Regions from separate parts of the Mesorhizobium sp. CA13 genome, predicted to be linked through region 2. Evidence: riboswitches for the same ligand, from Rfam matches in the RefSeq annotation. Region 2 holds a riboswitch; each other region holds the start of a gene.
The links. A riboswitch is a leader RNA that binds a small molecule or an ion and turns the genes downstream of it on or off. The one in region 2 is predicted to bind cobalamin.

Region 1: another riboswitch for cobalamin. It lies ahead of LB566_RS01670 (ABC transporter ATP-binding protein); the one in region 2 lies ahead of LB566_RS23765 (CbtB domain-containing protein).
Region 3: another riboswitch for cobalamin. It lies ahead of LB566_RS28390 (aromatic ring-hydroxylating oxygenase subunit alpha); the one in region 2 lies ahead of LB566_RS23765 (CbtB domain-containing protein).

Annotation. Positions count from the first base shown of each region.
Region 1 covers NZ_JAIUHS010000001.1:323,099-333,447, forward strand. The annotation lists gene LB566_RS01650 (HlyD family secretion protein) at 1-572, opposite strand, end outside; gene LB566_RS01655 (MarR family winged helix-turn-helix transcriptional regulator) at 569-1,048, opposite strand; gene LB566_RS01660 (FecCD family ABC transporter permease) at 1,178-2,197, opposite strand; gene LB566_RS01665 (ABC transporter substrate-binding protein) at 2,206-3,153, opposite strand; gene LB566_RS01670 (ABC transporter ATP-binding protein) at 3,200-3,988, opposite strand; cobalamin riboswitch at 4,243-4,453, opposite strand; gene LB566_RS01675 (LacI family DNA-binding transcriptional regulator) at 4,516-5,541, opposite strand; gene LB566_RS01680 (Gfo/Idh/MocA family protein) at 5,722-6,753, shown strand; gene LB566_RS01685 (sugar phosphate isomerase/epimerase family protein) at 6,756-7,661, shown strand; gene LB566_RS01690 (substrate-binding domain-containing protein) at 7,747-8,754, shown strand; gene LB566_RS01695 (ATP-binding cassette domain-containing protein) at 8,840-9,637, shown strand; gene LB566_RS01700 (ABC transporter permease) at 9,634-10,349, shown strand, end outside.
Region 2 covers NZ_JAIUHS010000012.1:66,882-77,230, forward strand. The annotation lists gene LB566_RS23755 (MFS transporter) at 1-368, shown strand, start outside; gene LB566_RS23760 (aromatic ring-hydroxylating oxygenase subunit alpha) at 372-1,541, opposite strand; cobalamin riboswitch at 1,675-1,871, shown strand; gene LB566_RS23765 (CbtB domain-containing protein) at 1,907-2,086, shown strand; gene LB566_RS23770 (CbtA family protein) at 2,102-2,869, shown strand; gene cobU (bifunctional adenosylcobinamide kinase/adenosylcobinamide-phosphate guanylyltransferase) at 2,862-3,377, shown strand; gene cobO (cob(I)yrinic acid a,c-diamide adenosyltransferase) at 3,379-3,993, shown strand; gene cbiB (adenosylcobinamide-phosphate synthase CbiB) at 3,990-4,961, opposite strand; gene cobD (threonine-phosphate decarboxylase CobD) at 4,960-6,006, shown strand; gene LB566_RS23795 (tyrosine phosphatase family protein) at 6,003-6,512, shown strand; gene LB566_RS23800 (creatininase family protein) at 6,517-7,317, opposite strand; gene LB566_RS23805 (RidA family protein) at 7,373-7,756, opposite strand; gene LB566_RS23810 (ABC transporter substrate-binding protein) at 8,026-9,030, shown strand; gene LB566_RS23815 (ABC transporter ATP-binding protein) at 9,042-9,863, shown strand; gene LB566_RS23820 (ABC transporter permease) at 9,850-10,349, shown strand, end outside.
Region 3 covers NZ_JAIUHS010000018.1:65,937-76,285, forward strand. The annotation lists gene LB566_RS28355 (carbohydrate ABC transporter permease) at 1-820, shown strand, start outside; gene LB566_RS28360 (alpha-glucosidase) at 825-2,489, shown strand; gene LB566_RS28365 (ABC transporter ATP-binding protein) at 2,515-3,627, shown strand; gene LB566_RS28370 (DUF680 domain-containing protein) at 3,724-3,960, opposite strand; gene LB566_RS28375 (DUF680 domain-containing protein) at 4,032-4,238, opposite strand; gene LB566_RS28380 (DUF680 domain-containing protein) at 4,308-4,514, opposite strand; gene LB566_RS28385 (DUF680 domain-containing protein) at 4,586-4,783, opposite strand; cobalamin riboswitch at 5,263-5,465, shown strand; gene LB566_RS28390 (aromatic ring-hydroxylating oxygenase subunit alpha) at 5,596-6,843, shown strand; gene LB566_RS28395 (hybrid-cluster NAD(P)-dependent oxidoreductase) at 6,863-7,963, shown strand; gene LB566_RS28400 (ferredoxin reductase) at 8,086-8,868, opposite strand; gene LB566_RS28405 (molybdopterin-dependent oxidoreductase) at 8,865-9,476, opposite strand; gene LB566_RS28410 (DegQ family serine endoprotease) at 9,636-10,349, opposite strand, start outside.

The DNA of each region.
Region 1 (10,349 bases), on a different contig from region 2:
TCGAGATCGTTCCTGGCCTCATCGAGCGAAGACTTGGCGTTGATGCCTTTCTGGGCGAGATCGGCGGCACGGTCGTATTGCGACTGGGCATAGGCAACTTCGCTGCTGGCGGATTTCTCCTGTGCCATGGCCTGGCTGTAGGCGGCGCGCAGCTGCTCGACGTTGAGCCGCGCGGCGGCCACCGCCGCGTCGGCCTGCGCAAGCGCGATCCGGTAAGGCTCGGGGTCGATGGCGAAGAGAAGATCGCCTTGCTTCACCCTCTGATTGTCCGAGATCGCGACCTGAACGATGCGGCCCGCCGTATCCGAGGCGATCGATACCTTGGCCTGCTGCAGGTTGGCGTTCTCCGTCTCCTGGTAGCGCCCCCCAGTGACCCAGACATAGCCGCCACCGATGACCAGAGCCGCCGGCAGGGCGAACATCAACAAGAAGCGGCCGAGACGGCGCTTCTTCTTTGGCGCCGGCGCCGGCTCCACCGGAGGAGCCATTGTAACAGGGGCCGCAGCCGGCTGCTGCGGCGCTTCCATTTCCACTTTGGCGGCGTTTTCGTCAACCTTGGCTACCGCGTTCATGCTGCTGCGCCTTCCGTATTCTTGACCTTGTCGCAGGACGGTGAATCGCCATCCGCGAGATTCTGTGCCATCGCATCCAATGCCCTGATCAGGACGCGGCGATCGTCCGGCGAAACGCCGGTCAGCGACTCCTCATAGACTTCGCCGGCGAGGCTCTTGACCTCCGCATAGGCGGCGCTTGCCTTGGGGGTTGGGAAGATCATGCGCACGCGGCGGTCGGCGGCGTCGGAGCGGCGCTCTATCCAGCCGCCCTCCTCCATCCGGTCGACCAGCCGTGAGACGCTGATCGGCTCGATTTCGAGCAGTTCGGCAAGCCGCGCCTGCGAGACGCCCGCTTCCTTGGCGACGCGAACCATCAGGCGCCATTGCGCCGAGGACAGGCCAAGGCCGCTGGCGCGCGCTTCGAAGCGCTTTCGCATCAGCCGCTGCACGTCGTGGATCAAAAATCCCAATCTGTCTATGCCTTCGGAAACCATGAGTGGGATATATAATAAGCGTGCTTACTATTCAAGCCCGGCATTGTTCCAGAAGCCGGCAAACGTGCATGGCAGCCGTGCAGCACAATCATGGCCGCGTCCGATGAGTTTCGGTTGCCGCGACACCCATCACAAGCGGTTGCGGATCAGCGTGGTGACGACGAAGAAAGCCCCGAGCGAGCTGGTGATGATGCCGATCGGCAGTTCCTGCGGCGGCAGCAATGTGCGCGCCAGAAGGTCGCTAGCGAGCAACAGTACCGCCCCGAACAACGCGCAACTTACGATCAGGCGCAGATGCAGCGCGCCGGCCAGCGGCCGCGACAGATGCGGGATCATGAGGCCGACGAAGCCGATGACGCCGGCCACCGAAACCAGGATCGCGGTCGAAAACGCGGCGACCAGAAACGTCGTCCGTCGCATTCGCGCCACCGGCACGCCAAGACTTTCAGCGGCATTTTCGCCGGCCAGGAAAGCGTCCAGCCGGCGATGATTCCACAGCCCGTACGCCGCAATCGTGCCGGCCCCAAGCGCCCCCAGCCAGATATTGTCCCACCGTGCCAGGCCGAGACCGCCCATCGTCCAGAACAGCACCGAATGGGCGGCGCGCTGGTCACCGGCGAAGACCAGGTAATTGGTCAATGCGGTGAACATGAAGGAGACCGCAAGTCCGGCGAGGATCAGCCGTTCGGGGCCTTGTCCCCTCACCCGCGCAACCAGCAAAAGCACAACGCAAGCCGCCAGAATACCGCCGGTGAATGCGGCGACCGGTAGCGTCCAGATCCCGAAACTGTCGCCGAAGACGGTGATGACGGAGACCGCGCCGGCGGCGGCTCCCGACGAGAGGCCGAACAGGAACGGATCGGCAAGATCGTTGCGCGTCACCGTCTGCAACAGCGCGCCGACCACGCCCAGGCCGCCGCCGACACAGATGGCCAGGATGGTGCGCGGCAGCCTGAGGTCGACGACGATCCTGCCGACCGGGCCGGACACGTCATGTCCCTTCAATCCGATCGCATGGCCAAGCGCTGCCACGACGTCGCCCAGCGGGATCATCGTCGAGCCATAGGCGATCGACAGCAGCGCGAGCACGGCGATTGCCAACGCGGCCGCCGTAATGGCCAATAGGAATGCCTTGTGCCGCAAGGTCATGGTCCCGGTCAAAAAGCTTCCGGATGCATCGCCCTGGCGATCTTGCCGATCGCTTCGATGTTGGCCGGCCCGGGTGTCAGTTCGGCATAGCGAAGCGCCACGAAGCGTTCGTTCTTGACCGCGTCCGTCTCCTTCATTGCCGGATGCGCTTTCAGGAAATCGAGCAGCTTCCGGTAGCCGCCGCCATCCTGATAGTCGAGCAGGATGAGGAATTGCGGATTGCGCGAGGCCACCGTCTCCCAATCCGTGTTGCCCCAGCTGGTGTTCATGTCGGCCATGATGTTGTCGCCGCCGGCCGCGGAAATCATGGCGTTGGGAATGGCGAACTTGCCTGATGTGAACGGCTTGTCCTCGCCGGAATCATAGAGGAACACGCGCGTTCCCCTGCGGTCGCCGACCTTGGCCGTGATTTCGGCGAGCTGCGCCTTCCAGCCGGAGACGAGCTTATCCGCCTCGGCCTCCTTGCCGAAGATCTTGCCCAGCTTCTCGACATCGCCATAGAGCAGCTCCATCGAAGCGGCAGGCCGGTTCTTGTCGAGATGGACGCAGCTTTCCGTCAGCACCAGGGTCTTGATGCCGTGCTGCGCCAGCGTATCGGGCGTCACCTCGCCGCCCGGCTTCATGCCGTAGTACCAGCCGGCGAAGAAGAAGTCGGGCTCGACAGCGACCAGGTTTTCCAGCGTCGGATATTTGGGCGCCAGTTCCGGGATCGAGCCTTGCTCGGCCTTGAATTCGGGGCCGACCTTGTACCATCCGGTGATGCCGGTCAGGCCGACGATCGACGGCTGCAGCTTCAGGGCGAAGGCCATCTCGGCCATGTTGAGATCGTGAATGACGGCACGCTTGGGCGGCGCGTCGAACGTCAGCGGCTTGCCGCAGCTGTCGACCGTCACCGGAAAGGCGAAGGCCGTAGAGGCCAGCAGGGAGAAGGCAAGAGACACGGCAAGGCGTTTCACGGATATTGCTCCTTTGTTGAACAGGATCTGCCGGAAATGGCTTCGATCACGAAGATGGCGCGGCACGGTTCGGAACCTCGAACACCGTCAGTTCGCGGTCCTCCGTCGGGTGGCGCAACCTAAAGACGTCGACACCGAAGATCTCGCGGATCAGCTGCTGGGTGAGTGCTTCGCGTGGCGGCGCCAGCACATGCAAGCGGCCATGGCTCATCACCGCGACCCTGGTGGCGAAAGGCGTCACCAGCGCCAGATCGTGCAGCACCGCGATCACGGTCATGCCGAGGCCTGCCACCAGTTCGAGCAACTCGCTGCGCGCCCGCGGGTCGAGATGGTTGGTCGGCTCGTCGAGGAATAGGATCTTCGGCTCCTGCGCGATGGCGCGGGCAAGCTGGGCGCGCTGGCGCTCGCCGCCCGACAGCGAGCCGATGGTGCGGCCAAGCAGCGGCAACAGCCCGGTCCGGCGCAGCGCCTCGACGACAATGTCGCGTTCCTCGCTCCTGTGCCTGCGGCCGGCATGCGGAACCCGGCCGAGCTCGACATAGTCGATGACCGCCAGTCGTGGATCGGGTTGATCGGTCTGGCCGACGACGGCGATGTGCAGCGCCCGCTCGGCGGTCGAAATCCTGTCGAGCCGGCGCGCGGTGAGCTTCACTTCGCCCGAACTCGGCCGCAGCATGCCCGACAGCATGCGCAGCAATGTCGTCTTGCCGGCGCCGTTGGGCCCGATGATAGCGAGGCGGTCGCCCGCCGCCACCGAAAGGCTGACCGGATGCACCAGATGCAGGCCATCCGCCGCCGCGGCCAGGTCGCGGGCCTCGAGAAGCGGCGCGGTCATGGGCAATTCCTTGCAGGGCCTGCGGGAATACGGGCCAGCGTCTTGCCTGCCAGTCCTGCCGGACGCTGGCCTGAATTCACCTCGGTGGCGATATCGCGGCAAAGCGTGCACACGACGATGCGATGCATGGGAATGCAGTGAATGCGATCGATGGCGCCGTCCAACTTCCGTCACTTTCAAAAATGGCGACGGAAGGAAGCTGGCTTGAACCGGTCGACAAGACCGAACCCGCGTCTCCTCCCGGCACACCCCGTCCGGTCACTCATGCAGATGGCAGGTCTCCTGGCTCGCGGGTCGTTGCGCCATCCTGCCTTCCCAGCCTTGCCGGCCAGTGGCTTTTTCGGATTTTGCTCGCCGCTTACAGTTGCGGGGGCAGCCATGGCTTCGACCCGAAAGGTGGGCCTCACCATGTTCCCTTTTCACCCCTCGCCTTGCGGCGCGGGGACCATCACGAGTCGCAGCCTAGGATGCAGGCAGCGTCAAGGCAAGGTCGATGCATGTTCTGTTATAACAATACACTCGCATGGTCAATCACTATCGCGTGCCACCAGTTCCAGCGGCCAGACCTCGCGAATGATCTCTGGCCCTTTCGCGCCGGCGAAAGCCGGGAGCGAGGCGAGCAGGATTTCGCCAAGCCGCCGCCCCATCGGATCCAGGCTCGGACGAAAGCCGGTCAGCGCCGGCGAGAAATAACGGCAGAGCGGCGTGTCGACGATGACGATCACCGCGACATCATGGCCGGGCTTGATCCCCATTTCGGCGAGCGCTTTGCAGCCGCCGAGCGCCATCGAGTCGTTGTTGAAGATGATCGCGGTCGGCGGATCCTTCGACCGCATGACTTGCGGTGTCACCGCGTAGCCACCGGCTTCGTTGATGAAACCATCCACAATCAGGGCGGGATCGACTTCGATGCCGTGCCGCCGCAGCGCCTTGCCATAGCCCTCCAGAAACAGATAACCGAAATTCAGGTCAAGCGACGGCCGGATGGCGGCGATGCGGCGGTGGCCGCGCGCGACCAGTCGGTCGACTGCATCGGCGCCCGCCTTCTCGAAATCCAGGTCCAGAGAAGGATAGTTGTCGTCGCCGGACCGGCTTCGGCCGAGCGTCGCGAAGGGAAAGCCTGCCTTGCTCAGATAGTCGATGCGATCGTCCTCGCGCCGCGTCCAGGCCAGCACGACGGCATCGGCACGACGTGTCTCGACGACACGGCGCAGGCGCTCCTGCTGATAGTCGCCCGGCGCGCCCATGACGATGATCAGGTCGAGCCCATGTTCGGCCAGTGCCGCTTGCAGCCCACTCAAAAACGGGATGAAAAACGGCTCGCCATATTCCTGGTCGCCCGGATGCGGCTGGAGCATGAAGGCCACGGCATGCGTGGTGCCACGGCGAAGGTTCCTGCCCGACTGGTTCGGCGAATAGTTGAGTTGCCGCGCCGCGTCGAGCACGCGCTGGCGCGTCTCGGCATTGACGTCGGCGCGCCCGTTAAGCGCGCGCGAGACCGTGCCGATCGAAATATTCAGATGCCGTGCAAGATCGTGAATGCTGGATGCCAAGACCTCCCCCTCCTGCTTCTGGCTAGCACCAGCCGGTCGTGCGGCCAAGGCGTTTCAGAACCGACGGTACAAATCCGATTGACAATATACGCCATCGGGTGTGTCATCGTAAACGTTTACGGAAGTCATTTACGGACTACCGTGGTGCCAGCCAGGAGGGGTTGGCCGGAGGAGCGCTGGATGATGCACGTCGTCCTGGTCGGGTGCGGAGCCATGAGCAAAACCTGGCTCGAGGCCGCCCGCCAATCCCCTGCCGTCAGGATCGTCGGCCTCGTCGACCTCGACGCCGACAGGGCGCGCCAGCGGGCCCGCGAATATGACCTCGCCGGGGTCGCGATCGGGACCGATCTCGACGCCATTCTCGACCAGACCCGACCCGATGCGGTGTTCGACGTGGTCGTGCCCGCCGCCCGCCGCGACGTCGCCAACTCCGCCTTCGCCCATCGTTGTCATCTTTTGACGGAAAAGCCGCTGGCCGACAGCTCGGACAATGCGCGCGCCATCATCGGCGCGGCCCGGCGCGCCCGGCGCATCCATGCCGTCGTGCAGAACCGCCGCTACGTCGCCAACGTCCGGCGCATCCACCGCTTTCTCGGCTCCGGCGCCATCGGCGCTGCGACCAGCATCCATGCCGATTTTTTCGTTGCGCCGCATTTCGGCGGTTTCCGCGAAGACATGCGCCACGTGCTGCTGCTCGACATGGCAATCCATACATTCGACGCGGCCCGCTACATGGTCGATGGCGAGCCGACCGAAGTGTATTGCCGGGAATGGGAGCCGGCCAATTCCTGGTACCGGCAGGGATCGTCGGCAAGCGCCACCTTCGAACTCGGCCAGGGCAAGATGTTCACCTATCGCGGCAGCTGGTGCGCCGACGGCTTCCGCACCAGTTGGGAAGGCAGTTGGCGCATCATCGGCGAACGCGGCAGCCTGACCTGGGATGGTCATGACGATTTGAAGGCCGAAGCCGTGCTGCCGGAACGCGAAGGCCTGCTCGACAAGGTCGTGCCGGTAGCGGTGCCGCCGCTCGACCCTGCCGACCGCATCGGCGGGCATCTCGGCGTCATAGAAGATTTCGTCCGCGCCGTGGAAACCGGCACCGAGCCGGAGACGCGCGGCGCCGACAACATCAAGAGCCTGGCCATGGTTTTCGCGGCGATCGAAAGTGCGGAGACCGGGCGCCGGATCGAAATCCCCAGGCAGGAAGGATGACCATGCCGAACCCGCTTCTCGACATCAGGATCGGCACCATGGTGCGGGCCAATCTCGAAGATCCGGCCGCCTATATCAGGCAGATCCTGCCGCTCGGTTTCGAGAGCGTCCAGCCCTTCTTCTGGCAGACGCTGGGCGGCAAGGATCTGGGGCGGCTCGCCGGCGAAATCCGCGACGCCATCGGCGATGCCGATGTCAGCGTCAGCTCGATCGGCGTGTTCGGCAATCCACTCGAGAGCGGCGACACCGACCGCGGCGTGCTCAAGGCTTGGGAAACGGTGATCGACAGCGCGCATCTGTTCGGCACCAATCTGGTCAGCGGTTTTACCGGCCGCATCCGCGGCAAGCCGCTGACAGACAGCCTGCCGCGCTACCGCGAAGTCTGGGGAGAATTGGCCAGGCGCGCGGCCGACAAGGGCGTGCGCATCGCCTTCGAGAATTGCGCCATGGATGGCAACTGGGCCGCCGGCGACTGGAACATCGCCCATAATCCGGACGCCTGGGAACTGATGTTCAACGAATTGCCGGATGAGAATCTGGGCCTGGAATGGGAGCCCTGCCATCAGTTGGTCTATCTGATCGACCCGATCCCGCAGATCCGCAAATGGGCGCCGCGCATCTTCCATGTCCACGGCAAGGACGCGACGGTGCGCTGGGATGTCATCCGCGAGCACGGCGTTTTCGGCCGCCTGCCCTTCGTGCAGATGCGCACGCCCGGCTTCGGCGACAGCGACTGGACGCGCGTGATCAGCGAATTGCGCCTGGCCGGCTATCGCGGCGCCATCGACATCGAAGGCTGGCACGACCCGGTCTACCGCGACGATCTCGAAATGACAGGCCAGGTCCGCGCGCTGGAATACCTCCAGCAATGCAGGGGAGGCGTGAGCTACCTGCCGAACCCGACGTGAGGATTGGCCGGCGGGAGGAGCCGGCCAGGGTTGCCGAAGCAGATGTCGAAACCCTCGCTCGCGAGGACAAAAGGGAGGAACGTGCATGAGCATCGCCAAGAGAACGACACTTCTGCGCACGAGCGTCGTGGCGGCCGCCACGGCGCTCGCCGCCGCCATCTCCACCTTGCCGGCACAGGCGCTCGACGCGCAATGGTGCAAGGACGTCCACATCCGCTTCTTCGTCGGCGGCGCCGAGGGCGACGCCTTCGGCACCATCGTCTACAATGGCGCCAAGCAGGCTGCGGCCGATCTCGGACCGAAGGTCGACTACATCTTCTCAGGCTGGGATATCGAAAAGATGGTCCAGCAACTGCGCGAGGCGGTCGCCGTCAAGCCCAACGGCATTGCCATGATGGGCCACCCCGGCGACGCCGCCATCATGCCGCTGGCCGAACAGGCGCATAAGGACGGCATCAAGATGATGTACCAGAACGTGCCGGTGCCGACGGTGGTGGCGGCCTTCGGCGGCGGCTATGTCGGCGCCCAGCAGGAACAGCAGGGCCGCGCGCTCGGCGCGGAAGCCTTCAAGCTCGCCAAGCTCAAGGCCGGTGACAAGGCGATCATGATCGGCCCGTTCGAGAATGAGAGCCGCGGCGCGCGCGAGCGTGGAACCGTCTCCGCCTTGAAAGAGGCCGGCATCGATGTCGTTCAAATCAATTCCGCGACCGAGTGGGCAGCCGATCCGAATCTGGCGATCCCGGTGATCACCGCCGCCTTGCTCAATAATCCCGGCGTGAAGGCCGTCGGCTATCCCGGCGGGCAGATGCTTGGCAACGTCCAGACCTATATGACGGCGGCGGGCCGGAAGCCGGGCGACATCTTCAATTTCGGCTTCGACACCAGCCCGCAGATCGTCGAGGCCTTCAAGGGCGGCTGGGTGCAACTGACCGCCGACCAGCAGCCGTTCATGCAGGGCTATCTGCCGATCCTCAGCCTCTGCCAGCAAGTGGTGCTGGGGCTGGCACCGATGAATGTCGATACGGGCGCCGGCTTCGTCACGCCTGAGAATTACAAGATCGTCGCGGAACTGGCCAAGCAGGCACTGCGCTGACCTCCCAAGCCGCCGGCCGGGGGCTCAGGCCCGGCCGGCGGGACCGCCGGCGAGAGCCGGCATGCGACACGCAAGCGAGGACCCGATGGCCGAACGCATCATCGAACTGCGCGATATCACGAAATCCTACGGCCAGGTCTATGCGCTTGGTGGGGTCAATCTCAGCGTCGACCGCGGCGAGGTGGTCGGACTGATCGGCGACAATGGCGCCGGCAAGTCGACGCTGATCAAGATTCTTGCCGGCGCGGTCAAGCCCACCAGCGGCGAGATCCTCGTTCGCGGCAAGCCGGTCACCGGCTGGAACGCGGCGCGTTCGCGCGACGCCGGCATCGAGACGGTATTCCAGGACCGTGCGCTGGCCGTGCAGCAGACCATCGTGCGCAATATCTTCATGGGGCGCGAACTCACCGGTTTCCTCGGCTGGCTGAAGGTCGGCACCGAAATCAAGGAGGCGAGCCGGCTGATGCGCGAGATCGGCTTCACCTCGAAAGTGTTCACGCCGCAGTCCGTCGTCGGCCAGCTCTCCGGCGGCGAACGCCAGGGCGTGGCGATCGCGCGCGCCATCTACAAGCAGGCCGACCTGATCATCCTCGACGAGCCGACGACGGCTCTGTCGCTGACCGAAACCGCCAAGGTCTTCCACTTCGTGCGCCAGGTGCGGGCGAGCGGGCGCTCGATCCTGTTCATCGGCCACAACATCCACCATGTCTTCGACATCGCCGACCGTTTCGTCGTGATCGATCGTGGCACTGTGGCGCTTCAGGTCGACAAACGCGACATCAAGTCGGCCGACACGCTCGTCAATTTCATGGAAGACCTCGCGCATCCCGGCGGACTGCCCGGCTTGAGCGAAGCCCAGCGCGCGGAGGACACAAGGCCATGAGCAACATCGCCGAACCCAATCGCCAGGCCCCCTCGCCCCATACCGAAATGGGTGAAGCGGCGTGGAAGCACCCGTCCGATCATTTGCTGCGCGGCTTCGTTCTCGACAATCGCGCGGCGCTGGGCACGCTCGGCGTGTTCGTGGTGATGATGGTCGCCTTCACCATCGCCAATCCGACGGTGTTCACCACCTGGTTTCTTTACAGCTCCGTGCTGACCACGCTGCCGGTGGCGCTGTTCGTGGTCGTGCCGCTGGTCTTTGTCGTCACCGCCGGCGAGATCGACCTGTCGTTTCCGGCCACGATGGGTTTTGCCTCCTGGGTTTTCGCGCTGGTCGTTCAGGCCGGCTACGATCCGTTCCTCGGCATCGTCGCGGCACTCGCCACCGGCATGCTGCTCGGCTTCCTGGTCGGCGTGCTGGTCGTCTATGGCAGCCTGTCGTCGCTGATCGCCACGCTCGGCATGAACTTCCTGCTGCGCGGGCTGATCCAGATCATCAACGAAGGCAAGTCGACCGCGCTGCCGACACTCGGCCAAAGCTGGACCTATACGATCTTCTCCAGCCAGGTTTACGGGATTCCGGTGCAGATCCTGTGGGCGCTCGCCTTCGTCGTCTTCGCCGCGCTGCTCTACAACCGCCACCGCTTCGGCGCGCAGGTGAAGGTGGTCGGCGACAATCCCGACAGCGCCCAGCAGATGGGCATCGACGTCAA
Region 2 (10,349 bases):
AGCGTTTCGGCGGCCGCAGGACCATGACATTTGCCTATTTCGCCATGTCGGCGATGCTGCTGGCAGCGGGTGCCGTCGGCGAAAGCGCGCCGCTCATCACCGGCGCCTTCCTGCTCTGCGGCGCCTTCTTCACCATCGCGCTCGACGCGCTGGGCTCGACCGCCTTCATGCGCTCGGTGCGCTCTTACGAGCGGGCGCAGATGGCTGCGGTCTACCGCACCTATCTCGATTTTTCCGAACTGACGCCGCCGCTGGTCTATTCGGTGGTGCTGGCCTTTTTCGGACTCGGCTCGGTTTTCGTCACGCTCGGCCTGCTTGCGGCGGTCTGCGGCTATGTCACCTGGCGTTATCTGCCGAAGTCGCTGTGAAGCTTACGGCACAAGCGCAGCGTGCCGTTCGCGTACCCAGTCGTGGAAGCGGTGGAGGTCGTACTCCTCCGGCATCAGCACGCCGGCCTTGTGGCGCATGGAGCGCAGCCCTTTCTGGTTGACCTCGCAGATCGCGGCATCCTCCTCCAGAACCTGGGTGCCGAAACCGACGATATTGTCGATGTCGGTGGCGGCGAGCGCGTCGGGCGCGAACAGCCATTCGGCGGTCAACTCGGTCTGTTCGGGGCCAAGCGGCACCAGCCGAACGGACCTGACATAGTCGACGTGGCCGACGATGAACATCGAGGGCAGGCTGGTGGCATAGGTCTGGCCGGCGGCGCGCTCGGCCGGTGTCAGGCCCGAAAAGACCGGCCCATGAGCCTGACCGTCACGCGACCATGTTTCGGCACCCGCCCGCAGCCCGCCGGAAAACTCCGGCGCGTCATTATCGGCGTGGCGCGTCCATTCAGGATCGTCGTGCCGGCCCATCAGGCCTCGGCCATAGATCGGCACCAGTCGCGACAGGTCCTTGTGGACGCCCGGGCAGTGCAGGCATTCGTTGAAGTTTTCCCAGAAGATCTTCCAGTTGCAATCCATCACCTTGCGCAGCACATGGCCTGATGCCAGCGATTCCAGCGGCCAGTTGCCGAGATCGCCGGAGGCCGGGTCGAAGGATGAGTGCGCCGAGCCGGCGGCATCTTCCGCGAGATTGACGAAGACGAAGCCGCGCCAGACCGACAGCGCGACGCGATAGAGCGGATGGTCCGCCTTGTCGAAACCGTCGGGCAGCGTTTTCGACGGCACGCGTACGAGATCGCCGCGCAGCGAATAGGACCATGCGTGATAGGGGCAGGTGATCAGCCGCGCCTTCAACCGGCCAGCACTTTCCTGGCAAAGCTGCGAGCCGCGATGCCGGCAGGTGTTGTGGAAGGCGCGCAGTTCGCCGGTGTCGTCGCGCAGCACGACGATCTCCTGAGTGCCGACACGGAAGGTGCGGAAAGCCAGCGGTTGGGCGAGATCAGCTTCACGGCAGACGAGCAGCCAGTTCCTGTACCAGATGGCGTCGAGGTCGCGCTGGTAGCTCTCCACGTCCCAATAGGCCGACGACGGCAATGTCGGCTCGGCCCGGGTGAGGCCGTTATAGGGGGCGTGCTGGCTCTGGACGGGCTGCATGGCTGGCCTCCTGTGAGGATGGCAGCCGACACCCGCCCACGGAAATTGTCAATTGCAGCGGAGCAGGCGGCCGACGGCGCTAAAGCGCTTGTCGTCGTCGGAATTTGGTTTGCCGGATGCGGCGATTTTCCCTATAGTCACCTTCGTCGTCGGTTCCGATTGGAGCCAAGAGGGAATGCGGTGCGGGCAGATTTGCTGCCCAATGCCGTGGCTGCCCCCGCAACTGTGTGCGGTAGTCCTCTCCATATGCCACTGAAGATTTTCTTCGGGAAGGTGGGGAAGGGCGCTGATCCGCGAGCCAGGAGACCTGCCGGCGACAGGAAACTGACTTCGATGCCCTCGGGTGGAGGGCGAAAGGACAAGACATGAATACCGCTTCCGTCTCCCTCGGCGCCTCCATCTCCTCGCAGTCGCGCCTCCTGCAGCTCGCGCTCGCGGCGCTGCTCGGCGTTTTCGTCGTCGGCTTTGTCGGTTTCTCGCATATAGACGCGGTCCACAATGCCGCGCACGACTATCGCCACTCGATGGCGTTTCCCTGCCACTGATAGGGATTTGACATCATGAACCTGTTTCGCAACGTCGTGTTCGTCGCGGCGATCGCAGGGCTCGTGGCCGGCGTCGTTCTCGCCTGCATGCAGGCCTATGCCACCGTGCCGCTGATCCTGAAGGCGGAAGTCTACGAACAGGCGGGCGGCGGCCATCACCACGACCATGCCGCACCGGCCGCGACCGACAACAACGCCATGAGCTCCGCGGCGCCGGCAGCCGCTGAAGCTGCTCCGGCGGAAGAGGAAGGCTGGGCGCCGGCCGACGGCTTCGAGCGCTTCGCCTTCAGCGTGCTTGCCAACATCGTCACCGGCATCGGCTTCGCGCTGGTCCTGGTCGCGGTTTCGGAATTCGCCGGCGGCATTGGCAACTGGCGCCAGGGCGTGTTCTGGGGACTGGCCGGCTTTGCCGTGTTCACGCTGGCGCCGGGTCTCGGGCTGCCGCCGGAACTGCCTGCCATGCCCGCCGCCGAGCTTCTGCCGCGCCAGATCTGGTGGACGGCAACGGTGGCGGCAACGGCGATCGGCCTTGCCCTGATCGCCTTCCGCAAATCACTGCCGCTGGCGATTCTGGGCGTGGTGTTGATCGTCGCGCCGCATATTGTCGGCGCGCCGCAGCCGGACAGTTTCGAGACGCCGATTCCGGAAGGCCTGCACCATCAGTTCGTGGTGGCGGTGACAGTGACCAACCTGGTGTTCTGGCTCGTGCTCGGCGCTGCCGTCGGCGTGGTGCGTGGACGCTTCACCGGCCGCGCGACGAGCCTGTGCGACAGCTTTGCCTGATCGCGGAAGACTGACCTTCATCATCGGGGGTGCGCGCTCCGGCAAGAGCGCCCACGCCGAAACGCTGATGACGGCCTTGCCTTCGCCATGGGCCTACATCGCCACGGCGCAAGCCTATGACGACGAGATGCGGCAGCGTATCGCGCTGCATCGGTCGCGACGCGGTGAAGGCTGGATGACGATCGATGCACCGCTCGACCTTGTCGGTGCGCTTGAGGCCTTGCCCGACAACCAGCCGGTGCTTGTTGATTGCCTGACGCTCTGGCTGACCAATCACATGCTGGCCGATCATGATGTAGAGGCCGAATGCCGGCGGCTGGCTGACATGCTGTCGCGGCCGCGCGGGCCCTGGTTCGTGGTATCCAACGAGGTCGGGCAAGGCATCGTGCCCGACAATGCGCTGGGACGCCGGTTCCGCGACGCCGCCGGCCGGCTCAACCAGCAGGTCGCCGCGATTGCCGATACCGTGCTTTTGATGGTGGCGGGGCTGCCGCTCAAGGTGAAGTGACATGACCGACATCGACGAAAAGGACGAAGAGCGCCACCGCGCCAAGATGGCCAAGCGCAAGGCGGTGCAGGATGCCGAGGTGGCGAGCAAGACGGTTGAAAAGGGTCTGCTGATCGTCAACACCGGGCCTGGCAAAGGCAAGACGACGGCTGCCTTCGGTCTGGCGTTGCGGATGCTCGGCTACGGCAAGCGCGTCGGCGTCGTCCAGTTCATCAAGGGCAAATGGCATACGGGTGAGAAGGAGGCCTTCGCCGCGTTTGGCGACCGCGTCGTCTGGCACGCGATGGGCGAGGGCTTCACCTGGGAGACGCAGGATCTGAAGCGCGACATCGCGGCGGCCGAGGCCGCGTGGGCCAAGGCGCTGGAGCTGATGGCCGATCCGTCGATCAGTCTTGTCGTGCTCGACGAGCTCAACATCGCGCTGCGCTACGAGTATCTCGATCTCGACAAGGTGGTCGCCGCGCTGAAAGCGCGCCGCGAGGGCCTGCACGTCGTCGTCACCGGCCGCAACGCCAAGCCGGCGCTGGTCGAGGCGGCCGATCTGGTCACCGAGATGGGGCTGACCAAGCACCATTTTGCGGCCGGCGTGAGGGCGCAGCAAGGGATAGAGTTCTAGAACGCCAGAATCGCGAGCAGCGAAACCAACCCGAACAGCGCGATCAGCAGGTAGTCGGCGACCCGGTAGAGTTTCAGCGCCCGCCTTATGTCGATGCTCTCGGCTTCGCGCCGGCCGCCTTCGCCCATGAACGCGTCGTCGACCGTTACGCCGCCATAGCTGCGCGGCCCGGCGAGCGCCAGGCCAAGTGCGCCGGCCATCGCCGCCTCCGGCCAGCCGGCATTGGGTGAGCGGTGCTTTTTCGCGTCGCGCCGCACCGCAGCCCACGCGTTGCGGGGATCGGCTCCCTTGACCAGGAAAGCCGCCAACGCGATCAGCAGCGCCGTCAGCCGCGAGGCAGGCAGGTTGATCCAGTCGTCGAAGCGCGCCGCCGCCCAGCCGAAGGCTTCGTGGCGGGGCGTGCGGTGGCCGATCATCGAATCGGCGGTGTTGGCGGCCTTGTAGGCGGCGCCGCCGGCAAGGCCGCCGACGCCCGTCCAGAAGGCGGGGGCAACGATGCCGTCGGAAAAATTCTCGGCCAGGCTCTCGATCGCGGCGCGGCAGACGCCGGCCCTGTCGAGGGTTTCGGGATCGCGGCCGACGATGCGCGAAACGGCGGCGCGGCCCATGTCGAGGCCGCCCGAGTCGAGCGCATCGGCGACGGCCTCGACATGCTCATAAAGGCTCCGCTGTGACAGGAACGATGTCGCCAGAAGGGCGGTGATGAACAGTCCCAGGGGAATGAACCAGAGCAAGATCTGCACGCACAGGCCAATTAGCGCCGGCACCAGCACGATGACCAGAAGCGCCTGGACACCACGTTGGCGACGCAGTGCGTCGGGATCAGTGGCGCGGTTGAGCCTGCGATCGAGAAAGGATATCAGCCTGCCGAACCACGTCACGGGATGGCCGATGGCGCGAAACAGCCAGTCGGGGTAGCCCAGCGCGGATTCGACGGCCAATGACAGGAAAGCGATCAGGACTGACATGAAGCTTCTTGAAGGAGCGGTGGACCATGGTGGAAGTCTCGGCCGGGCAAGGGCGCTTTTCCCCAATGCCCCCCAGCCTTTCGTCGACCTCTCGACCGGAATCAATCCGCACTCCTACCCGCTTTTCGAGCTGCCCGCCACCTCGCTGTCGCGATTGCCGGAAGCAGGGCGGGCGCGTGAGCTGACGGCGATCGCGGCCGGCACCTACGGCGCGCCGGCGCCAGCCAACGTCGTGGCTGCGCCCGGCACGCAGATCCTGCTGCCGCGCGTGGCTTCGCTGGTCGCGCCGGGCAAGGCGCTGGTGTTGGGGCCGACCTATGCCGAACATGCCCGCGCGGCGGCGATCGCGGGGCACGAGGTGACCGAAGTCGGCCATTTCGCTGAGCTGGCGGACGCCGACCTTGCCATCGTGGTCAATCCGAACAACCCGGATGGGCGCATCGTCGAGCGCGACCGGCTGCTGGCGCTGGCCGCCGGTTTGCGCGCCAAGGGCGGGCTGCTGGTCGTCGACGAGGCGTTCATGGATGTCGGCCCGCGCGAACACAGCCTTGCCGGCGATGTCGGCCAGGGCGGCATCGTCGTGCTGCGCTCTTTCGGCAAGTTTTTCGGGCTGGCCGGCCTGCGGCTTGGGTTTGCGCTTGCCGATGCGCCGACGGCCCAACGGCTTGAAATGCAATTCGGACCTTGGGCTGTCGCCGGCCCGGCGCTGGAATATGGCATTCGCGCACTTGGCGATATCGGCTGGCAGGACGAAATGCGCGCGTCGCTGGCGGAGGCATCGGCTCGACTCGACGCACTGTTCGGTCGTTTCGGCGTGCCTGTCGCGGGCGGCACCACATTGTTCCGCTATTTCAGCCTGCCGGAGGCCGCCGGCTTGTTTGCAGCGCTTGGCGAACGCGGCATCCTGCTTCGCCATTTCACCGACCGCCCACACGTCCTGCGGGCCGGCCTGCCGGGAAACGACGAGGAGTGGGCGCGACTGGAATCCGCCCTTGCCGAATGGGCGATGCGGCGCGAGGATCGAGCAAAAGGCATCAAACCATGATCCATGTCTGCTCGCTGGCAAAGGTAGAGGAAACGGTGGCGAGGACCGGCGCCGAGCGGCTGCTGTCGCTGTTGGCCGCGGGTACCGATGTGCTCCGCCCAGCCTCGATCATGAGGGAAAATCATCTGCACCTGGTCATGCACGACATCGCGGTGGCGCAGGATGGCATGACGATGCCGGGCGAGGAGCATGTGCGAAATTTGCTTGATTTCGCGCGCCGCTGGGACCGGGCGAGACCGATGGTGGTGCATTGCTATGCCGGCATCAGCCGCTCGACAGCCTCCGCCTATATCATCGCCGCCGCGCTGGCACCGAAACGCGACGAGGCCGAACTGGCCCGGACGTTGCGGATGCTGTCGCCATCGGCGACGCCCAATCCGCGGCTGATCGCGGTGGCCGATGCCTTGCTCGCACGCGACGGCCGCATGATCGCGGCGATCGAAGCGATCGGGCGCGGCGCCGACGCTTTCGAGGGCACGCCCTTCGAACTGAAGATCGATATTTAGGCGGCTACTTCAGCCAGTCTGCCAGCTTCGCCTTGTGAACATCCCGCAGCAGGCCGATGAAGCCGTCGGCCTGATATTCCGCGGTCAGCCGGCCTTTTTCAGGGGTCGCGATGCTGGCATCGCCGACCACGCCGTTCGGATTCAAGTCGCTGGCGATCCACGCGAAGGCATGGGTGCCGGTGTGGCGCAGCAGCGAGAATTCCTTCTCGGCCTTCGCGACATTGGACACGAAATTGTCGGCCTTGCTCACGTCGACCAGATCCGGCCGGAAATGCAGCATCAGCGACGTCTCGACGTCGCCGCCATGGATGCCGTGGCGGTCTTCAAGTTCGGTGTACATGCCGGCCGGGCGGCCAAAGCGCTGCCAGCTGGTCTTGACCGCCAGCATCCTTTCGCGCACCCGCAATTCGCGCGTGACGATGCCCATGATCTCCTCATTGCCGCCATGCGAATTGACGACGACCAGCTTGCGCACGCCGGCCCGCGCGATCGAAACGCCAAGCTCGGTCCAGGCCTCCACCAGCGTCGTCGCTGGCAGAGTGAGGGTGCCCGGCGCATGCAGATGCTCGTTCGATTTGCCCACCGCCTGGATCGGAAGGATGCGGATGTCGAGATCGTCGGGCAGGCGAGCGATGACCGTGTCGAGCATGCCGTTCATGATCGAAGTATCGGTCGAGACAGGCAGATGCGGTCCATGCTGCTCGATCGCCGCCACCGGCAGCACGGCGATCGTCGCCTCAGGATTGATCGAGGCATATTCGGTTGTCCGGTAGTCGCCCCACCACACGCGTTTCTTCGCAGTCATGTCGTGCCTCTTCAATTGTCCGGGCAGACCTAGCGCGGGACGGGCTGCCTGTCGATCACCCTGCCGCCAGCACTTCCACCTCGACCTTGAATTCCGGCCGGGCAAACCCCGATACGATCATCAGCGTCGAGGCCGGTGCGGGATCGGAGAACAGGCTGTTGCGGACATCCATGTAGGATTGGAGATGAGCGCGATCGGTCACGAAGGCGTTGATGCGCACAATATCCTTCAGCCCCAATCCGGCCTCGGCCAAAATGGCGATTATGTTGGCGAAGCAAAGCTCGGCCTGGGCGCCGGCGTCTTCCGGAACGAAATCGTCGAAACGGATGCCGAGTTGGCCCGAGCACAGAATCAGACGCTTTCCAGCCGGCACCTCGACGCCGTGGCTGTAGCGCGCAAAGGGCGGCTTGATCGACTTTGGCTTCAGAAATTTGAACATGGCAATCTCCTGTCTCCTGGCAGCCTAGGACCGGATGCCTCGTACCATCAAGATGGCGGTGCATGCCGCCGGTGCGATTGTGGACAGGCGTTTAAAAAATAGGCACGATGCCTCCGGTGCAGCACGACCTTTCCGGCGTTCGCAGATGGCTGTGGTGCAGGCGGGCGGGTCCCGGTGCGAGACGCCGGTGGCATGTGTCTTGCTTCTTGAATCTCTGGTGTCGAGCCTGGCGCGTGGCGCGCCGGAGCAAACAAAGGGTGGTGGTGTCGATGTACGGAAAACTGAAGATGTCGGTAGCGGCGGTGGCCGTGCTTGCGGCGAGCACGCTTGGTGCCGCGGCAAATGAAAAAGTCACCTTCGGCACCAACTGGCTGGCCGAGCCGGAACATGGCGGCTACTACCAGGCCGTGGCCGACGGCACCTATGCCGCCTGCGGCCTCGACGTCACCATCATGCAGGGCGGCCCGCAGGTCAGCGGCCGGCCGATGCTCCTGGCCGGCAAGATCGATTTCTACATGGGCGGCAACCTGCTGTCGGCCTTCGACGCCGTCCAGCAAGGCATTCCGATGCGCGTGGTGGCGGCCGATTTCCAGAAGGATCCGCAGGTCATCATGTCCCATCCCGGCGAGGGGCTGGACAAATGGGAGGACCTGAAGAACGCCGAGCAATACATTCTGGGCGACGAGGGCGCGCAGACCTTCTTCCAGTGGATGATCATCGAACTCGGCTTCGACGCGGCCAAGCGCGTGCCCTACACCTACAACACTGCTCCCTTCCTCGCCAACAAGAAGTCGATCCAGCAAGGCTATGTCACCTCCGAGCCGTTCGCGGTCAAAAAGGAAGGCGGCTTCGTACCCAACCAGTTCCTGCTCGCCGACTATGGCTGGGACACCTATTCGACGACGATCGAGGTGATGCAGGACACGATCGACAAGAAGCCGGAGGTGGTCCAGTGCTTCGTCGATGGCTCGGCCAAGGGCTGGTACAAATATCTCTACGGCGACAACAAGGCCGCCAACGACCTGATCAAGAAAGACAATCCTGACATGACGGATGAGCAGATCGCTTTCTCGATCGAGCAGATGAAGAAGTTCGGCCTGGCCGATTCCGGCGACACCGAGAAGCTCGGCATCGGCGCTATGAACGAGGCGCGGATCAAGAGTTTTTACGACAAGATGGTCAAGGCCAAGGTCACGCCCGCCGGCATCGACATCACGAAAGCCTACACGCTGGCCTTCGTCAACAAGGGCGTCGGACTCGAGCTGAAGAAATAGGCCGTTCCGGCATGATGCAAGAAAAGGTGGCGCAAGCGCCGGTGAAGGCTTCGGCCTCCTTGCTGGCGCTGCGCGGCGTCGGCAAGGTCTTTTCCAATGGCGTGACGGCGCTCGCCGACGTCGACCTGACGATCCGGGAAGGGGATTTCCTCAGCCTGCTCGGGCCGTCCGGCTGCGGCAAGTCGACGGCGCTGCGGCTGATCGCCGGCCTGTCAACGCCGACCTCCGGCATGCTCGACTGGCGTGCGGGCGGTTCGCTCGACCGCTCTAACATCGGCTTCGTGTTCCAGGAGCCGACATTGCTGCCCTGGGCCAGCGTCTTCGACAATGTCTGGCTGCCGCTTAGACTGAAAGGCGTCAGCCGTGCCAAGGCGGCACCAGTGGTGACCGAGATGCTGGCAAGGGTTCATCTCACCGGCTTCGAGAACGCCGTGCCGCGCGAACTGTCGGGTGGCATGAAAATGCGCGTCTCGATCGCGCGGGCCCTGGTGACCAAGCCGCGCGTGCTTTTGATGGATGAGCCGTTCGCGGCGCTCGACGAAATCACCCGCTTCAAGCTCAACAACGATCTCCTGGAGCTATGGCAGGACGAGCGCTTCACCGTCGTCTTCGTCACGCATAGCGTCTTCGAAAGCGTGTTTTTGTCCAACAGGGTTGTCGTGATGGCGGCGCGGCCAGGCAGGGTGTTCGACGAGCTTGCCATCGATGCGGCCTATCCTCGCGACGAGGCCTTTCGCACCTCCCCCGATTATGCGGCGCTGTGCCGGCAGACGTCCGACGTACTGGTCAAGGCCATCAATTCAATTGCAGGTTCGCATCATGACGGCCATTGACGGTGCGTTGAAACTCGACCCCGAGGAAGCACGCCGCGCGCGCCAGGAGCGGCTCGAGCGGATCGGCCGCTGGGTCCTGCCGCTGGCGATAATGATCCTGGCGATCTGGCTGTGGGACCGTATCTGCGTGTGGAACGAAATTCCGCAATACATACTGCCGCGACCCGGCGTGGTGCTGGCAACGCTCTACAACGACGCCGGCCTGCTGTTCTCCGCACTGCTGGTCACCTTGCGCATCACCTTCCTCAGCCTGCTCCTTGCCGTCATCGGCGGCGTCGGGCTGGCGGTGCTGTTCGCACAATCGAAATGGGTGGAGATGTCGTTCTTTCCATTCGCCATCGTGCTGCAAGTGACGCCGATCGTGGCCATCTTCCCGCTGATCAACATCTATGTCGACAACCAGACGACCAAGCTTCTGCTCTGCGCCTGGATCGTCGCCTTCTTTCCGATCCTCTCCAACACCACCCTCGGCCTCAACTCCGTCGA
Region 3 (10,349 bases), on a different contig from region 2:
TCTCGGCGAGGGCGTTACCTTGCAGCTCAATGCCGACGGCAGCTTCGTCATGACCTCGCCCAAGGCATTCGAGGGCGACCGCGGCCAGCGCGTCTACTATGCCTCCTCGGCGCCGCCGAAATTCACCACCGACAACTACAGGACCGTGCTGTTTTCGGAAGGCATCGGCCGCTCCTTCATGAATTCGCTGACCGTCACCATCCCGGCGACCGTCATCCCTATCCTGATTGCCGCCTTTGCGGCTTACGCTCTGGCGTGGATGCGCTTTCCCGGGCGCGCGCTTCTGATCGCCGTCATCATCGGCCTGTTGGTGGTGCCGCTGCAGATGTCGCTGATCCCGCTCTTGAAGCTCTATAACGGTGTCGGCGCCTTCTTCGGCGTGCCCTCCAAGACCTATCTCGGCATCTGGCTGGCGCATACAGGCTTCGGGCTGCCCTTCGCCATCTACCTCCTGCGGAGCTACATTGCCGGCCTGCCGCGCGAGATCATGGAATCGGCGCGCATCGACGGCGCCAGCGATTTCGAGATCTTCGTCAAGATCGTGCTGCCGCTGTCATTTCCCGTGCTGGCGTCCTTCGCCATCTTCCAGTTCCTGTGGGTATGGAACGATCTCCTGGTGGCGATGGTTTTCCTTGGCACGGAGGCGGATCAGATCGTGCTGACCGCCAAGCTCAATGCCTTGCTCGGCTCGCGTGGCGGCGACTGGGAGATCCTGACGACGTCGGCTTTCGTGACCATCATCGTGCCGCTGATCGTGTTCTTCTCTTTGCAGCGCTATTTCGTCCGCGGGCTGCTCGCAGGCTCGGTGAAAGGAGGCTGAAACCATGCAATCCGCTTTGAAAGCCAGTTCGAGGCCCGATCTCGCCGTCGATAGCGACTGGTGGCGAGGTGCCGTGATCTACCAGATCTATCCACGCAGCTATCAGGACTCGAATGGCGACGGCATCGGCGACCTCAAGGGCATCATCGGCAGGCTTGCCTATATCGCCGCGCTCGGCGCGGACGCCATCTGGATCTCGCCCTTCTTCAAATCGCCGATGAAGGATTTCGGCTATGACGTCTCGGATTATTGCGACGTCGACCCGATGTTCGGCACGCTGGCCGATTTCGACGCGCTGACGGAGGAGGCGCACAGGCTGGGGCTGAAGGTGATGATCGACGAGGTGCTGTCGCACACCGCCGACATCCATCCCTGGTTCAGGGAAAGCCGATCGAATCGCAGCAATCCGAAAGCCGACTGGTATGTCTGGGCCGATCCCAGCCCGGACGGCACGCCGCCCAACAACTGGCTGTCGATCTTCGGCGGATCGGCCTGGCAATGGGACACCAGCCGCCAGCAATACTACCTGCACAACTTTCTCGCGGAACAGCCGGACCTCAATTTCCACAACGGTGAAGTCCAGGACGCGCTGCTCGACGTCACCCGCTTCTGGCTGGAGCGCGGTGTCGACGGGTTTCGCCTCGACACGATCAATTTCTACTTCCACAGCCAGGGGCTGGAAAACAATCCGCCGCTGCCGCCGGAACAGCGCAACGACCAGACCGCACCCGCGGTCAATCCCTACAACTACCAGGACCACATCTACGACAAGAGCCGTCCGGAGAACCTCGGCTTCCTCGAACGCTTCCGCGCCCTGCTCGACGAATATCCGGCAACGGCCGCGGTCGGCGAGGTCGGCGATTCACAGCGCGGGCTGGACGTTGTCGCGGCCTATACAGCCGGCGGCAAGCGCGTGCACATGTGCTATTCCTTCGATTTCCTGGCGCCGGAAAAGATCAGCGCCGCCAAGGTCCGTTCGGTGCTGGAAACCTTCGGCAAGGTTGCCAGCGACGGCTGGTCGTGCTGGGCCTTCTCCAATCATGACGTGATGCGCCCGGCCTCGCGCTGGGCCGCCAACGAAGCCGACCCGACCGCCTATCTCAAGGTTATCTCGGCATTGCTGATGTCCTTGCGCGGCTCGGTCTGCATCTATCAGGGCGAGGAATTGGGGCTCGGCGAAGCCGAATTGCGGTTCGAGGATCTGCAAGATCCCTACGGCATCCGCTTCTGGCCGGAATTCAAGGGCCGCGACGGCTGTCGCACGCCGATGGTGTGGGACGGCAACGCCAGGAATGGCGGCTTCTCCCAGGCAAAGCCGTGGCTGCCCGTGCCGGCCAAGCACCTGTCGCAAGCCGTCAATGTGCAGCAAGGCGACGAGCATTCGCTGCTCGAACACTACCGGCGTTTTCTCGGCTTCCGCCGCGCCCATCCGGCGCTGGCCAAGGGCGATATCAGCTTCATCGCAAGCCAGGGCGACACTGTCGCCTTCACGCGCCGCGCGGGCAACGAGCAGATCGTCTGCGTCTTCAACCTGGGATCGGGGCCGGCGGAGGTTGACCTTGGCGGCCGATCGCTGCAACCTTTGCCCGGACACGGATTTTCGGGACAGGCGAGCACCAGCTCCATCCGTCTCGGCGGCTACGGCGCCTGGTTCGGGCGTATCGACTGAATTCTAGGGACCACTGGAGAGAAACATGGCCGATGTCACGCTGAGGCAAGTGAAGAAATCATACGGCAATCTCAATATTCTGCACGGCATCGACCTCGACATCAAATCGGGCGAGTTCATCGTTTTCGTCGGTCCGTCGGGCTGCGGCAAGTCGACATTGCTGCGCTCGATCGCCGGGCTTGAGGAGATCACCTCGGGCGAGCTCAGAATTGCCGGCGAGGTCGTCAACGACGTGCCGCCGTCGAAGCGCGGCATCGCCATGGTGTTTCAGTCCTACGCGCTCTATCCGCATATGACGGTCTACGACAACATGGCGTTCTCGATGAAGATCGGCAAGGAAAGCAAGGCCGAGATCGACAAGCGCGTGCGCCAGGCGGCAGAGATCCTGCAGCTGACCAACTATCTCGACCGCCTGCCCAAGGCGATGTCGGGCGGCCAGCGCCAGCGCGTGGCCATCGGCCGCGCCATCGTGCGCAACCCGAAAGTGTTCCTGTTCGACGAACCGCTGTCGAACCTCGACGCCGCGCTGCGCGTCGCCACCCGCATCGAAATCGCCAAGCTCAAGGAATCGATGCCCAACACCACCATGATCTACGTCACGCACGATCAGGTGGAGGCGATGACGCTGGCCGACCGCATCGTGGTGCTGAAGGAGGGCCATATCGAGCAGGTCGGCACACCGATGGAGCTCTACAAGAAACCCGGCAATCTGTTCGTTGCCCAGTTCATCGGCTCGCCGGCCATGAACATCCTGCCGGCGACCATCGACAAATCAGGCAATCCGACCGTCATCAGTCATGTCGGCGGCCGCAAGGCTACGGTGCCGATCACGACGCCGGCCTCGGCCAAGGGCGCCTCGGTGAGCTTCGGCGTGCGGCCGGAGGACCTGACGATCGCCAGCGGCACGGACTATCTCTTCGAAGGGACGGTGGACTATGTCGAGCAGCTCGGCGAGGTGCAACTCGTCTATGTCGACATCGGCCGCGCCGACCTACCGCTGGTGACCAAGCTGCCGGGCAATGTCGAGGTCAAGCGCGGGGCGACGCTGCGGCTGAGCGCCGACGCCGGAGACCTTCATATCTTCGACGCGGATGGGCGATCCTTCGCGCTGCACGAGACGGAAGCGAAGGCGGCCTGAGAGCAGGCCATGAATTGCATGAATTAATTGCCGGCCACGCAAAAACAGGAGCGGCGAGCAAAGCCCGCCGCTCCTGTTTGATATCAGCTTCGGCTGTTAGTGGCCGAAGAGATTCCGGTCACTGCCCTGAGGGGCGGACTTCTGTACGTCACCCGAGGAATTGAGCAGCTTGTAGACGGGCGAACCGCTGTCGCGGATCGAAGCCGTGTGCGACTTGTCGACCGAGGTGACGGCAGGCTGGTTGGCACCATTGGAGCCGTAATTGTCGCTGGCGGCCAAAGCGCTGCCGGAAACGGCCAGAACGGCGGCGGCGGCAAGGATGATCTTCTTCATTTCAAGTCTCCTGAATTCTCAAATTCCACCGCAGTGGCGGGCTTACCCGCCAGCTGCTGAAGGATCGGCTGTTAGTTGTTGCCGAAGAGGTTACGATCGGCACCCTGAACAGGGGCCTGAGCAGCCGGAGCCGACGTCCTGGTCGAAGCGGTGTACGAGCTGTCGGTCGACGTGGCCGCGGGCTGATTGGCGCCATTGGAGCCATAATTGTCGCTGCCGGCGAAAGCGCCGCCCGAAACAGCCAGAACGGCGGCGGCAGCAAGGATGATCTTCTTCATTTCAAGTCTCCTGAATTTTCGAATTTCGCCAGGACGGCGGAAGGCCCGCCGTCAACTGGAGATCGGCTGTTAGTTGTTGCCGAAGAGGTTGCGGTCGGCACCCTGAACAGGCGCCTGGGCAGACGGCGCGGACTTCTGGACCGAAGCCGTGTGCGCGTTGTCGACCGAGGTGACGGCAGGCTGGTTGGCGCCATTGGAGCCATAGTTGTCGCTGCTGGCGAAAGCACTGCCCGAAACGGCCAGAACGGCGGCGGCAGCAAGAACGATCTTCTTCATTTCAAGTCTCCTGAATTCTCAAATTTCGCCCAGGACGGCGGAAAAGCCCGCCGTCAACTGGAGATCGGCTATTAGTTGTTGCCGAAGAGGTTGCGATCGGCGCCCTGGACAGGCGTCTGGGCAGCCGGTTCCGACTTCTTGGTCGAAGCGGTGTACGAGCTGTCGACGACGGTGGCCGCAGGGGCATTCGAACCATAGTGGTCGCTACCAGCGAAGGCGCTGCCGGAAACAGCCAGAAGGGCGGCGGCAGTGAGAATGATCTTTTTCATTTTTGATACTCCAGTATTTTTCCGTCCGTCTAGCGGCGTGTCTTGGGAGGAAATCGCGTCGTTCGGACAGCCCCGATGTGGGAAAGCCATACCGCCATTTCCAATCACGAAGTTTTTCCGCGTGGACCAAGTTTCCACCACTTGAAATTGTGCCAGGGCCTTCTACATTCGTTTTTTTCCGTTTAATATCAGATAGTTAGGTAAACTGATCGTGCGATCACCAACTGTGTCGAAGGCGCAGTGTTCACACCGTCCTGTACGCATCGTCAACAGAAACGAACCGTTCGGTTCGATTTTAGAGGGCGCTAATAGTCACTTTTCGAAACCGTTAACCTTTTTTGGCTCCGGCACGAGTTGAATTCCGAGGCGGCGAGCCGAGCCTTTCTGCCCCTCCAACGACGGCCGCACCGTTTCCAATGCGTGTCGCGCGGCATGGATGCGATGTCGTTTTCATGCCGACGACAAGTCGGCGATCATGGTTAGATCCTGCCATCTCGGGTGCCGCCACGTGACGACGAGGCGGAGAATTGGGAAGCCGGTCAGAATCCGGCGCTGCCCCCGCAACGGTGGTGGAGTTCAGGTCGCGACGGGAGACCACTGGGCAAAGGCCTGGGAAGGTGTCGCAACAGTCCGCAAGGACAGCTCCAGAGCCCGGAAACCAGCCTGAGATGTTGGACTCGACTGATCGCGGCGGGCGGTCAAGAGGCGGATGGTGCATGTCCGGCGCAAGCCGGCGCGCGGCTTGATCCTTCCTCTCTCCCCTCCGTTCAGTCCTTCAATGCGAGGACAGGACTTCAATGCGAGGACAGGACATGGATGCGCGCAACGACATGCTGAAACGGCTGCAAGGCCGCAGGGACGGCTTCTCACTCGAGCAGCCCTTCTATACCGACGCCGAATACTTCAAGCTCGATATGGAGCTGATCTGGTACCGCGACTGGCTGTTCATCGGTCATGATTGCGAACTGCCCAGGCCCGGCAGCTTCATCACCGTGCAGATCGGCGACTATCCTGTGGTGCTGGTGCGCGACCAGAAGGGCAACATCAACGCCTTCCACAATTCTTGCCGCCATCGCGGCAGCCGCGTCTGCAACACCGACAAGGGCACGGCGGCGAAGCTCGTCTGCCCCTACCATCAGTGGACCTACGAACTGGACGGCAGGCTGCTGTTCGCCAGGCAGATGGCCGAGGGTTTCGACAAGAGCCAGTTCGGCCTGAAGCCGGTCGCCTGCGAAAGCGTTGGCGGCTACATCTTCATTTGCCTCGCCGACGAGCCGGCGGATTTCGTGCCGATGCGGACGATGATCGAACCCTATTTGCTGCCGCACCGGCTGCGCGAAGCAAAGGTCGCCTTCGAGAGCACCATCGTCGAGAAGGGCAATTGGAAGCTGGTCTGGGAAAACAACCGCGAATGCTATCATTGCGCCGGCAACCATCCGGAGCTCTGCAAGACCTTTCCTGAGGCGCCGACCGTGACCGGCGTGCAAGGCGCCGACAGCGACCCGGAGATGCTGGCGCACTGGGCCAAATGCGAGGCCGCCGGCCTGCCGAGCAAGTTCCGCATCGACCCGGCCGGACAATACCGTGCCACCCGCGCGCCGCTGCTGCGCGATGCCGTCAGTTACACGATGACGGGAAAACGCGCGGTCAAGAAGAACCTGTCCGACAGCGTTGCCACCGACCGCATCGGCTCGTTGCTGCTCTATCACTATCCGACGACCTGGAATCACATCCTCGGCGACCACGCCGTCACCTTCCGGGTGCTGCCGATCAGTGCCACCGAGACCGCGGTAACGACCAAATGGCTGGTTCACAAGGACGCGGTCGAGGGTGTCGACTACGATCTCGCCGAGCTCACTCATGTCTGGACCGAGACCAACGACCAGGACCGCCGCATCGTCGAGGAAAACGCCTTCGGCATCCTGTCGCCGGCCTATGAACCCGGCCCCTATTCCGAACTGCACGAAGGCGGCGTCATCCAGTTCGTCGACTGGTACGCGCGTTTCATCGGTCCGCGCCTCGCCGAAGGCGGCCGGCCGGCCCTGCGCAGCGTTGCTTGAGAGGTGAGGGATGAATGCGATGACGGATCTCGGCCTCTATCGCCATCTCGATCAGATGGCGCCCTGGAACGACAGGCTCCAGGTGCTGGAAGTGATCGGCGTGAGCGACGAGGCGCCTGATGTAAAGACCTTCACCTTCCGCTCCGACAACCAGACCTGGTTCCGCTACAAGCCGGGCCAGTTCGTGACGCTGGAACTGCCTACAGCGGATGGGCCGCTGATGCGCACCTACACGCTGTCGTCTTCCCCCTCGCGGCCGTTCTCGATCGCGGTGACGGTGAAGGCGCAGGCCGGCAGCACCGGCACGCGCTGGATGTTCGACCATTTGAGGCCCGGTTCGCACGTCAAGGCCTATGGGCCGGCCGGAGACTTTTCGCTGCACAGCCACCCGGCAGCCAAATATCTGTTCATCTCGGCCGGCTCCGGCGTGACGCCGATGATGTCGATGCTGCGCTGGCTGAACGACTGCGCGCCATGGACCGATGTCGGCTTTGTCAATTGCGCGCGCCGGCCCGAAGAGATCATCTTCCGCAAGGAACTGGAATTGCTCGGCAGCCGCATGCCAGGCCTGTCGCTCGGCTTCATGATCGAGGAACGGTCGAGCCGGGAGGGTTGGTTCGGCCATATGGGCCGCATCGACGCCATCCGGCTGCCGCTCTTGGCGCCCGACTTCCGCGACCGGGAAATCTTCTGCTGCGGCCCCGACCCCTTCATGCGTGCCGTGCGCGGCATGCTCGAAGCCGCCGGCTTCGACATGGTGAAATACCATCAGGAAAGCTTTGCAGCGCCTCTGACGGAGGAAATTCCGGCGCCGTTCGCCTCGCCGACTGACGACGGCGCGGTCATTCCTGTCGAAGCCGCGACACCGATCCGGTTCTTGCTTTCGGATGTCGATGCCGCATGCGTCGCCGGCCAGACGGTGCTGCAGACGGCGCGCGCCTCGGGAGTCAGAATCCCCGCCGCGTGCGAATTCGGCCTGTGCGGAACCTGCAAGGTCAAGAAGGTCTCGGGCGACGTCGAGATGAGCCACAATGGCGGCGTCCTCGATCACGAGATCGAGGACGGCTTCATCCTCGCCTGCTGCTCCAAGCCGCTTTCGGCGCTTGACATCGAGGCGTGACCGGCGGCGAAGCCGCTTCTTCTTGCCAGGAGGGTTTCGGATCCTCGCCGCTGCAGGGCTGGGACGGGCGAGAATCCAGCCCGCGTGCAGCCGCAGCCAAGATACGGCGCCAGGCGGACATCTCAGACGCCGTAGCGTTCCGTCCGGATGACATCCGCCGGAACGCCGGCATCGATCAGCGCCTGGGCGGCGGCGGAGACGAATGCATTGGAGCCGCAGACAAAGGCGAGGCCGGGCGGCCGGCGCAGCCGCGCCATGGATCGCACCATCATGGCGACGTCGACCCGCCGCGAGTAATCCGCCGGCCGGCGCGCAGCCTCACGCGTCAGGGTCAGCACAAGGTTGAAGCCGTTGCCGCGATCGTCGAGGCCGATCAATTCGTCACGAAAGATGACTTCGTCCCACACGCGCGCCGAAAAGACGAGGACGACGGGCACTGTCGATCGTCGCGCGGCGCGATGGCGGACCATCGACATCAAGGGCACGACGCCGGAGCCGCCTCCGACCAGCAGCAGCGGTCCCTCATCGTCATCGGGCCAGATGAAATGTCCGCCGAGCGGGCCGCGCAGCTCGATCTCGTCGCCCACCGCGGCGACCTCGTGGAAGAAGGGCGAGACCTCGCCGTCCTCGAGCCTTTCGATCGCCAGTTCGATCACCGGACCGGCCTCCGGCGCGGAGGCGATGGAATAGGCGCGGCGCGCCTGGTAGCCGTCGGGAGCGGTCAATCTGACATCGACATGCTGTCCAGCCCGGTAGGCAAACGGCCGCGACGGCTCGAAGAAAAAGCTGGTGACACGCGGCGTGCGCTTTTCGACGCGGACGATCCTGGCTGTCTGCCAGGGCGACCCCGTCTGCCCAGGCGACTCCGTCTGCCCAGGTGATTGTACCGATGGCACCTCGCTCATGGATCGTCCGTATAGCGCTGTTCGCGCCACGGGTCGCCATAGATGTGATAGCCGCGCAGTTCCCAGAAGCCGGGCTCGTCGCGTTCGGTGAATTGCAGGCCATTCAGCCATTTGGCCGATTTCCAGAAATAGAGATGCGGGACGAGCAGCCGCGCCGGACCACCATGGTCCGGCGTGATCGGCTTGCCTTCATAAAGCAGCGCCACCATCGCCTTGCCGGCGGTGAGATCCTTTGTCGGCACGTTGGTGGTGTAGCCGTCGAAGGACAGCGCCAGCGTGAAGGCGGTCGGCGGCTCGATACCGGCATCGGCAAGGATATCGTCGACCAGCACGCCCTGCCAGGCCGTGTTGAACTTGGTCCACGCGGTCACGCAATGGATGTCGCGCGTCATCTTGCTCAGCGGCAATGCGTTGAACTCGGCCCAATTCCACTTCTTGATCGGGCGCGGTCCGTGCTTCAGCGTGAACGACCAGTCCTCGGTGCGCAGGTGCGGCGTCGGTCCCGCCGACAGCACCGGAAATCCTTGCTCGAGATACTGGCCGGGCGGGATGCGCGCGTCGCCATCCGTCGGTGGACGCCGCCCTGAAAAGAAACCTCGCGTGACCATTGCGGCAATTCCCCTGCGTCGGATGTCGAGCCTTGTGTCGGCCTTACGCAGTGTTCTCGAAGAAGCGGTGGCGGGCAACCTTTATCTTGGCGGGCGCGGCAGGCTCGTCCAGGCGACGACCGAGCCTGCCGCGCCCGCCTTTACCTCAACGGCCATCTTTCAGCCATTGGCGAAGGGCACGGCGACATAGATCTGGGCGTCGCCTCGTTCCACCAGCAGCAGCACCGATTTGCGGCCTGACTTGCCGGCCTGCGCGATCGCTTGGGTTACCTGTTTCGCGCTCTTGACCGGAGCCTGGTTGACGGCGACGATGACATCGCCCGGCTGGATGCCGGCAGCCGCTGCCGGCTTGTCGGGGTTGACGCTGGCGACCACCGCGCCGTGCTCGTTGTCGGCGAGGTTCATCTGCTGGCGAATGTCGGGCGTGATGTCCATCAGGCCGAGGCCTATCGCCGGCGCGCGTCGGCCCTGCTCGACGCCCGGCGCGCCGGAGTCGTCGGTCGATGCCGACTTCACATCGTCGCCGTTGCGCCCGACCTCGACGGAGATCTGCATGGCCTTGCCCTTGCGCCAGACCTCGAGCGATTCCTTGGCGCCGGGCGAGACGTCCGCCACCGCCCGTGACAGGTCCTTGGGATCCTTCACGTCCTGACCGGCGAAGCTGGTGATGACGTCGCCGGTTTCGATGCCGGCGCTTGCCGCGGGCGAGCCGTCATTGACTCGCGAAACAAGTGCGCCACCGGCATGGTCGAGGCCGATAGCATTGGCTACATCGGGCGTTACCGGCTGAATCTCGACGCCGAGATAGCCGTACTGGATGGAGCCGTCCTTCATCAACTTGGCGACCACCTTTTCGGCCTGGTCGGACGGAAT